Regions from separate parts of the Cronobacter dublinensis subsp. dublinensis LMG 23823 genome, predicted to be linked through region 2. Evidence: predicted binding sites of a transcription regulator. Region 2 holds the regulator's gene; the other holds the start of a gene.

Evidence for each region. Region 2 encodes LexA, which represses DNA repair genes until DNA is damaged. Its sites were predicted from a motif close to TNCTGTATGTACATACAGNA; they were not measured.
Region 1: a site for LexA is predicted at 3,068-3,087, ahead of uvrB (excinuclease ABC subunit UvrB). Genes of this name have one in related genera too.

Annotation. Positions count from the first base shown of each region.
Region 1 is NZ_CP012266.1:1,426,507-1,430,787, forward strand. It holds gene bioF (8-amino-7-oxononanoate synthase) at 1-152, shown strand, start outside; gene bioC (malonyl-ACP O-methyltransferase BioC) at 136-894, shown strand; gene bioD (dethiobiotin synthase) at 887-1,570, shown strand; gene AFK67_RS06555 (ABC transporter ATP-binding protein) at 1,567-2,277, opposite strand; gene uvrB (excinuclease ABC subunit UvrB) at 3,165-4,281, shown strand, end outside.
Region 2 is NZ_CP012266.1:3,986,301-3,990,581, forward strand. It holds gene dinF (MATE family efflux transporter DinF) at 1-1,111, opposite strand, end outside; gene lexA (transcriptional repressor LexA) at 1,234-1,842, opposite strand; gene AFK67_RS18455 (diacylglycerol kinase) at 1,951-2,319, opposite strand; gene plsB (glycerol-3-phosphate 1-O-acyltransferase PlsB) at 2,452-4,281, shown strand, end outside.

The sequences.
Region 1 (4,281 bases), 1.9 Mb from region 2:
CGAAACTGCGGGCGCGTGGCTGCTGGGTGACGGCTATTCGCCCGCCGACCGTGCCGCCCGGCACCGCGCGCCTGCGCCTGACGCTCAGCGCCGCGCATCAGGATAGCGATATCGACGCGCTGCTGGAGGCGTTATATGACGCTTGCCGTTGATAAACGCGCCGTGGCCGCCGCGTTTGGCCGCGCGGCGCACAGCTATGACGATTTCGCGGCCCTCCAGCGCCAGAGCGCGCGGTTGCTGGCGGAACACTGCGGCGCGCAGGGCATCGCAACGGTGCTGGACGCGGGCTGCGGCACCGGCGCGGGGAGCCTCGACTGGCGCGCGCGCGGCTGCGACGTGACGGCGTTCGATTTAAGCCCCGGCATGCTGGCCCAGGCGCGCGAACGCCGCGCCGCGCACCGCTTCATCCAGGGCGATATCGAGGCGCTGCCGTTTGCTGACGCATGCTTTGATCTCGTCTGGAGCAACCTGGCGGTACAGTGGTGCCAGAGCCTTTCCGTGGCGCTGGCGCAGATGCTGCGCGTCGCGCGGCCCGGCGGGCGGGTGGCGTTCAGCACGCTGGCGCACGGCTCGCTGGGCGAGCTCCATCAGGCATGGGCGGCGGTGGATGACCGCTCCCACGCCAACACTTTCGCGAGCCCCGAATCGATACACGCCGCCGCGCCGGCGGCCCGTATGACGCTGCGCCAGCACCCGGTGACGCTGCTGTTCGGCGACGCCCTCGGCGCGATGCACTCGCTGAAGGGCATCGGTGCGACCCATCTGCACGCCGGACGCGAGAGCCGCACGCTCACGCGTCGCCAGCTGCGCGCGCTGGAAGAGGCCTGGCCGCGAAAAGAGGGCGGTTTCCCGCTGACTTACCATTTGATTTCTGGAGTGATTGAACGTGACTGAACGCTGGTTTATTACCGGAACCGATACGGAAGTGGGCAAAACTATCGCCAGCTGCGCGCTGCTCGAAGCGGCAAAGGCCGCAGGGCATCGCGCGGTGGGCTACAAGCCGGTCGCTTCCGGCAGCGAAATGACCCCGCAGGGACTGCGCAACAGCGACGCGCTCGCGCTCCAGCGCCACAGCAGCGTGGCGCTGGGCTATGAGCAGGTAAATCCGCTGACGTTCGAAGAACCCACCTCGCCGCATATCGCAAGCCAGGAAGAAGGGCGAGCGATTGATTTCACGGTGCTCTCCGCGGGCCTGCGCGCGCTGGAGTCGCAGGCCGACTGGGTGCTGGTAGAAGGCGCGGGCGGCTGGTTTACGCCGCTTGCCGACGATGCCACCTTTGCCGACTGGGTACAGCAGGAGCGCCTGCCGGTGATTCTGGTGGTCGGCGTGAAGCTTGGCTGCATCAACCACGCGCTGCTGACCGCGCAGGCGGTACAGGCCGCCGGGCTGCGTCTCGCGGGCTGGGTGGCGAACGATGTGCAGCCGCCGGGCCGCCGTCATGAGGCGTATCTCAACACGCTGCAACGCCTGCTGCCCGCGCCGATGCTCGGCGAGATCCCGTGGCTTTGCGGCGAGCCGGATGTGACGCCTGCCGCGCAGTGGCTCGATCTCAGTAAACTGGCGCGCTAAGGCGTTATCCAGTGCGTCATGCGCGCATCGGTTAACTGCGCCACGCTGCCGCGGGCCACGGCGCGCCCGCGATGCAGCAGACAGAAGCGATCCGCCACCCGGCGGATAAACGCCAGATGGCGCTCCACCAGCAGCAGACCCATGCCCCACTCGCGGTTAAGCCGCACCAGAATATCTCCCAGACGCGGGATAAACGCCTGCGCGAGCCCGCGCGTCGGTTCATCGAGGATCAGCAGGCGCGGGCGCGTGACCAGCGCCTGGGCCAGCGTCAGCTGATGCGCGACCTCCGGCGTCAGGCGCGAGGCCTGTGCGTGGCGCTCGTCATACAGCGCCGGGAAGAGGTCGAATACCGGCTCTGGCAGCGCGGCGGCGACATGAGGTTGGGCGAGCAGGGCGATATGCAGATTTTCTTCGACGGTGAGCTGCGAAAAATAGCGTCGCTCCTGCGGCACGTAGCTGATGCCGAGCGCCGCGCGCGCCTGCGCCCCAACGCGCATGAGCTCCTGCGGCGCGCGTCCGGCCTCGCGCCAGAGAATGCTGCCGCTTTTAACGGGCAGATACCCGGCCACGCAGTTCAGCAGCGTGGTTTTCCCCATGCCCGGCGCGCCAATGACGCAGGTGCACTCTCCCGGCAGTAAATCGAGGCTGACATCCCACAAGCTGTGCTGTGTGCCGTAAAAGTGGTTAACCGCGTGCAGACTTAACATGGCGCTTCTCCTTGAGACAGGGTATCGGAAAACAACGTTAGCGCGCCGCGCATAAGCCCGGCTGCGCTGTGACTTCCCCGGCCTGCCCACGCATCCTGCTTCGCTCCCCGGCAAGGACGAAGAGCGGGTGTAGTTCCGGTAACAGGGCCATTGCAATTCCCTTGCCAGCCAGTGAAAACGCCTTTGATTGTCCCGGGAATTGAGACTAAACCTAAAGGAACGGCGGCAAGCCAGTGCGTTATTCTGGCGAAAGCCGCCCGGCGTGCACTTTTTGAGTGCCGCAACAGGCGTGGTTTTGGTGCAGCGCGGGCGCAGGCAACGCGAAAATGGGGGAAAAGGCCTACGTCAGACACGCCGGTCGGAGGCGCGGACACCGCGAAAACCAGGCGGGAAAATTTTTTTCTGCGTCCAAAACCGAGGCCCGGCGCGATTCGCCCACGCGGCGCGCTTTCAGGGCTGGAGGCAGTTATCCACTATTCCTGTGGATAACCTTGTGCATTAGAGTTAGAAAACGCGCCGTAAGCGAGAGCGGATGCGGGTTCCACCCGATCTGGCGCGAAAGCCGTCTTTTATGAAAAATCATTAAGAATTAGCAGGTTAATTAAAAGCAAGCCATGAAGGAAAAGTGTCATCTGCTGCAACAAAAGTATCACAGCTTCACTTGACAAATGTTAAAGAACAAAAAGTTCTGGGGATAACCGCCGCCCGCCAGTGTTTTATCTGGTAGACCGCGAAATTTTCTTCGTTCCGACCGGAAAAAAGGCGGCAGAGACACTATCCGCGCCGCGGCTACTGATTTTATATCCAGTATTTAACGCTGGCAAAAATCGCTGCGGTGAGTACAATTAACGCTCTGTCCCGCGCAAATCTTCATCAGGTGTTTCTTCATGAGCAAACCGTTCAAACTCAACTCCGCTTTCAAACCTTCCGGCGACCAGCCAGAGGCTATCCGCCGCATCAAGGAAGGGCTGGAGGACGGACTGGCGCACCAGACGCTGCTGGGGGTGACGGGCTCGGGTAAGACCTTCACCATGGCGAACGTGATAGCCGATTTGCAGCGCCCGACGATGGTGCTGGCGCCCAACAAAACGCTGGCCGCGCAGCTCTACGGCGAGATGAAAGAGTTCTTCCCGGAGAACGCCGTCGAGTATTTCGTCTCCTACTACGACTACTACCAGCCGGAAGCCTATGTGCCGAGCTCTGACACCTTTATCGAAAAGGACGCGTCGGTGAACGAGCATATTGAGCAGATGCGTCTGTCGGCGACCAAAGCGCTGCTTGAGCGCCGCGATGTCGTGGTGGTGGCGTCGGTGTCGGCTATCTACGGTCTGGGCGATCCTGATCTCTATCTGAAAATGATGCTGCATCTCACCAAAGGGATGATTATCGACCAGCGCGCTATCCTGCGCCGTCTCGCGGAGCTGCAATATACCCGCAACGACCAGGCGTTTCAGCGCGGCACCTTCCGCGTGCGCGGCGAGGTGATTGATATCTTCCCGGCGGAATCGGACGACCTGGCGTTGCGCGTCGAGCTGTTTGACGAAGAGGTGGAGCGGCTGTCGCTGTTCGACCCGCTGACCGGCACCGTGGATTCCATCATCCAGCGTTTCACCGTCTACCCGAAAACGCACTACGTCACCCCGCGCGAGCGCATCGTGCAGGCGATGGAAGAGATTAAAGTGGAGCTGGCGGAGCGTCGCAAGGTACTGCTTGAGAACAATAAACTGCTGGAAGAGCAGCGTCTTACCCAGCGCACCCAGTTTGACCTCGAAATGATGAACGAGCTCGGCTATTGCTCGGGCATCGAGAACTACTCGCGCTATCTCTCAGGCCGCGGGCCGGGCGAGGCGCCGCCGACGCTGTTTGACTACCTGCCGGCGGACGGGCTGCTGGTTATCGACGAATCACACGTTACCATTCCGCAAATCGGCGGGATGTTCCGCGGCGACCGGGCGCGCAAAGAGACGCTGGTGGAATATGGCTTCCGCCTGCCGTCGGCGCTGG
Region 2 (4,281 bases):
CCAGCAGATAACACCAGACGCCGACGAGAGGCAGGATCGCCTGCCAGAAGAGATAAGGCTGCGCCAGCGCCTGCAGCGATGGCAGGGAGGTTAGCAGCGACACGATAGACGGCCCGGCGACGGCATACAGCAGCGTGAACGCGAGCGCCACCATGCCCGCCTGTCGGCACGCGGCGCGCCAGACGCTATGCAGTTGCGATTTGTCCTGTGCGCCGAACGCCTGACCGGCGTGGGCTTCCACCGCGTAGGCAAAGCCGTCGAGCGCATAGGCGGTAAAGGTGAGTAGCGTCATCAGCAGCGCGTTAACGGCGACGATATCGCTGCCGAGCCGCGCGCCAAGCACAGTAATGGATCCAAAACAGAGTTGCAGCAGCAGCGAGCGCAGCATGATGTCCCGGTTCAGCGCCAGCAGCCTGCCGACGCCGCCGCGCCAGGCGGTTTTCAGCATCAGGCGCGTAATGCCGCGCAGGCGCAGAACGCGCGCCGCCATAATAAGCCCGATGCCAAGCGTCGCGTACTCCGCGATGGCGGTCGCAAGCGCCGCGCCCTGTACATTCAGGCCCAGCCCCATCACAAACCAGAGATCGAGCGCGATATTAAGCAGATTACCGACGACCAGCAGAATGACCGGCGCTCTCGCATATTGCACGCCGAGCAGCCACCCCAGCAGCACCAGATTCGCCAGCGACGCGGGCGCGCTCAGCCAGCGAATTTCGAGAAACCGCCGCGCCTGCGCCAGCACAGCCTCGCTACCGCCGGTGATATGTAACGCCAGGTGAATAAGCGGTTCACGCAGCGCGATAATCAGCGCGCCAGCAAGCAACGCCAGCGCCATCGGCTGTACCAGCGCGCGGGCCAGCGCTGCCGGATCACGCGCGCCGAACGCTTGAGCAGTAAGGCCAGTGGTGCTCATACGCAAAAAGAGGAGCAGCATAAACAAAAAGCTGGTGGCGGTCGCGCCGACTGCGACGCCGCCCAGATACACCGGGCTGTCGAGATGGCCTATCACTGCGGTATCGACCAGCCCGAGCAGGGGCACGGTGATATTGGAGAAAATCATTGGCAGCGCGAGGCGCCAGAGGGCTTTGTCGGTAGAGGTCAGAAAGGGCATATGGCGTTCCGATGCCGTTACGCGAAGAAAACCGTTAAGAGAGGTCGCGAAGCCGGAGAGCCATTACCGTAACCGGGGCGGGCCAGTTACGGTAATGAAGCGTCACGAGGCCGGTAACGCTGTCAGAGCCATTCGCCGTTGCGAATAACGCCGACCGCGAGGCCTTCGATAGAGAAGTTGTGCTCACGCAGATCGACAACGATAGGTTTAAACTCGCTGTTTTCCGGCAGCAGCTCAACGACATTCCCCTGCTTTTTCAGGCGTTTTACCGTCACTTCATCGTCGATACGCGCCACAACGACCTGGCCGTTGCGTACATCCTGCGTTTTATGCACGGCTAACAGGTCGCCGTCCATGATCCCGATGTCTTTCATCGACATCCCGCTAACGCGCAGCAGAAAATCGGCATTCGGCTTAAACAGGCCCGGATCGACCTGATAGTGGCCTTCGATATGCTGCTGCGCCAGCAGCGGTTCGCCCGCAGCGACACGCCCTACCAGCGGCAGGCCGTTTTCTTCTTCCTGCAGCAGACGAATACCGCGCGATGCGCCAGAAACAATCTCCAGCACCCCTTTGCGCGCCAGCGCTTTCAGGTGCTCTTCCGCCGCGTTAGGCGAACGGAACCCCAGACGTTGCGCAATTTCCGCGCGCGTAGGCGGCATGCCGGTCTGGCTGATGTGATCCCGAATGAGATCAAACACCTCTTGTTGCCTGGTAGTTAATGCTTTCATTCCGCCCCCTGGGTGCATATACAGTGATGCTGTGAGTATATACAGCTAAAGGCGATTTTAAAACCATAACCGGTTAAAAAAGCGCTTCTTTAGCGATTTCTGGAAAACTTATCGCAAATGCTGCCAGAGCAGCGTGACCCACACGACCAGCGCAAGGATAATCGACATCAGCACGGCGGCGGAGCCCATGTCCTTGGCGCGGCCCGAAAGCTCATGAAATTCAGGACCGATACGGTCCACTACCGCTTCGATGGCGCTGTTGAGGATCTCGACGATCATCACCAGCATCACGGAGCTTATGAGCATGACACGGGTCATCGGGTCGACGTCCAGCCAACAAGCGATAATAATTGCAGCAATAACGGCGACCGCCTCCTGGCGAAACGCCGCTTCATTTTTCCAGGCAGCGCTCAATCCCTTCCAGGAATAGCCAGCTGCTTTAATAATTCGGGTTAATCCCTTGGTGTTATTGGCCATGACAAGAAACCTTTTTTAAATTCAGGCGTCAATGCTAATGCGCTTCGATAAAGAAGCACCACAGAAATTCTACGGAGTTTCTGATATTCTTGCGCCGCAATTGCATTATTAACCAGAGGCTTTACATCGTTTATGTCCGGTTGGCCACGAATTTACTACAAATTACTTAATTTACCATTAAGCGTGCTGGTAAAAAGCAAGTCCATCCCGGCGGCGCCCTGCCCCGAACTTGGGCTCGACACGTCACGTCCCATCATGTACGTGCTGCCATATAACTCGAAGGCAGATCTCCTGACGCTGCGGGCCCAGTGCCTGGCGCACGATCTGCCGGACCCTCTGGAGCCGCTGGTTATCGACGGCACCGAGTTGCCGCGCCATGTGTTTATCCATGGCGGCCCGCGCGTGTTCACGTACTACACGCCGAAAGAAGAGTCGATCAAGCTGTTCCACAACTATCTTGACCTGCACCGCAGCAACCCGGATCTCGACGTCCAGATGGTGCCCGTCTCCGTCATGTTCGGTCGCGCACCGGGCCGCGAAAAAGGCGAAGAAAACCCGCCGCTGCGCATGTTAAACGGCATTCAGAAATTCTTTGCGGTCTCCTGGCTTGGCCGCGACAGCTTTGTCCGTTTCTCGCCGCCGGTGTCACTGCGCCGCATGGCGACCGAGCACGGCACCGACAAGCGTATCGCCCAGAAGCTGGCCCGCGTGGCGCGCATGCATTTCGCCCGCCAGCGCCTCGCCGCCGTCGGTCCGCGTCTGCCGGCGCGTCAGGATCTCTTTAACAAGCTGCTCTCGTCAAAAGCTATCGCCCGCGCCGTTGAAGACGAAGCGCGCACCAAAAAAATCTCGCACGAGAAAGCCCAGCAGAACGCCGTGGCGTTAATGGAAGAGATCGCCGCCAATTTCTCTTATGAGGCGATTCGCCTTACAGACCGCGTACTGGGCTTTACCTGGAACCGTCTCTATCAGGGCATCAACGTCCATAACGCCGAGCGCGTGCGTCAGCTGGCCCACGACGGCCATGAGATTGTGTATGTGCCCTGCCATCGCAGCCACATGGACTATCTGCTGCTCTCCTACGTGCTCTATCATCAGGGGCTAGTGCCGCCGCATATCGCTGCCGGTATCAACCTGAACTTCTGGCCTGCCGGGCCGATTTTCCGTCGCCTGGGCGCGTTCTTTATTCGCCGCACCTTTAAAGGTAATAAGCTTTATTCCACGGTGTTTCGCGAATACCTGGGTGAACTGTTCAGCCGCGGCTATTCGGTAGAGTACTTCGTTGAGGGCGGGCGTTCACGCACCGGTCGTCTGCTCGACCCGAAAACCGGCACGCTCTCTATGACCATCCAGGCGATGCTGCGCGGCGGCACGCGTCCGATTACGCTGGTGCCGATTTACATCGGCTATGAACACGTGATGGAAGTGGGCACTTACGCTAAAGAGCTGCGCGGTGCCACCAAGGAAAAAGAGAGCCTGCTGCAAATGCTCCGCGGCCTGAGCAAGCTGCGTAACTTAGGCCAGGGTTACGTGAACTTCGGCGAGCCGCTGCCGCTTATCGCCTTCCTTAACCAGCATGTGCCGGAGTGGCGCGACGCTATCGATCCTATCGAAGCGGTGCGTCCGGCATGGCTGACGCCAACGGTCAATGAGATTGCGGCACAGCTGATGGTGCGCATCAACAACGCGGGCGCGGCTAACGCCATGAACCTCTGCTGCACCGCGCTACTGGCGTCGCGCCAGCGCTCGTTAACCCGCGAGCAGCTGACCGAACAGCTGGAGTGCTACGTGAGCCTGCTGCGCAACGTACCGTACGCGTCGGACGCCACGGTGCCGGACGCGACGGCCACACAGCTCATCGAGCATGCGCTGCAGATGAACAAGTTCGAGGTCGAGAAGGACACCATCGGCGATATCATCATTCTGCCGCGCGAGCAGGCCGTGCTGATGACCTATTACCGT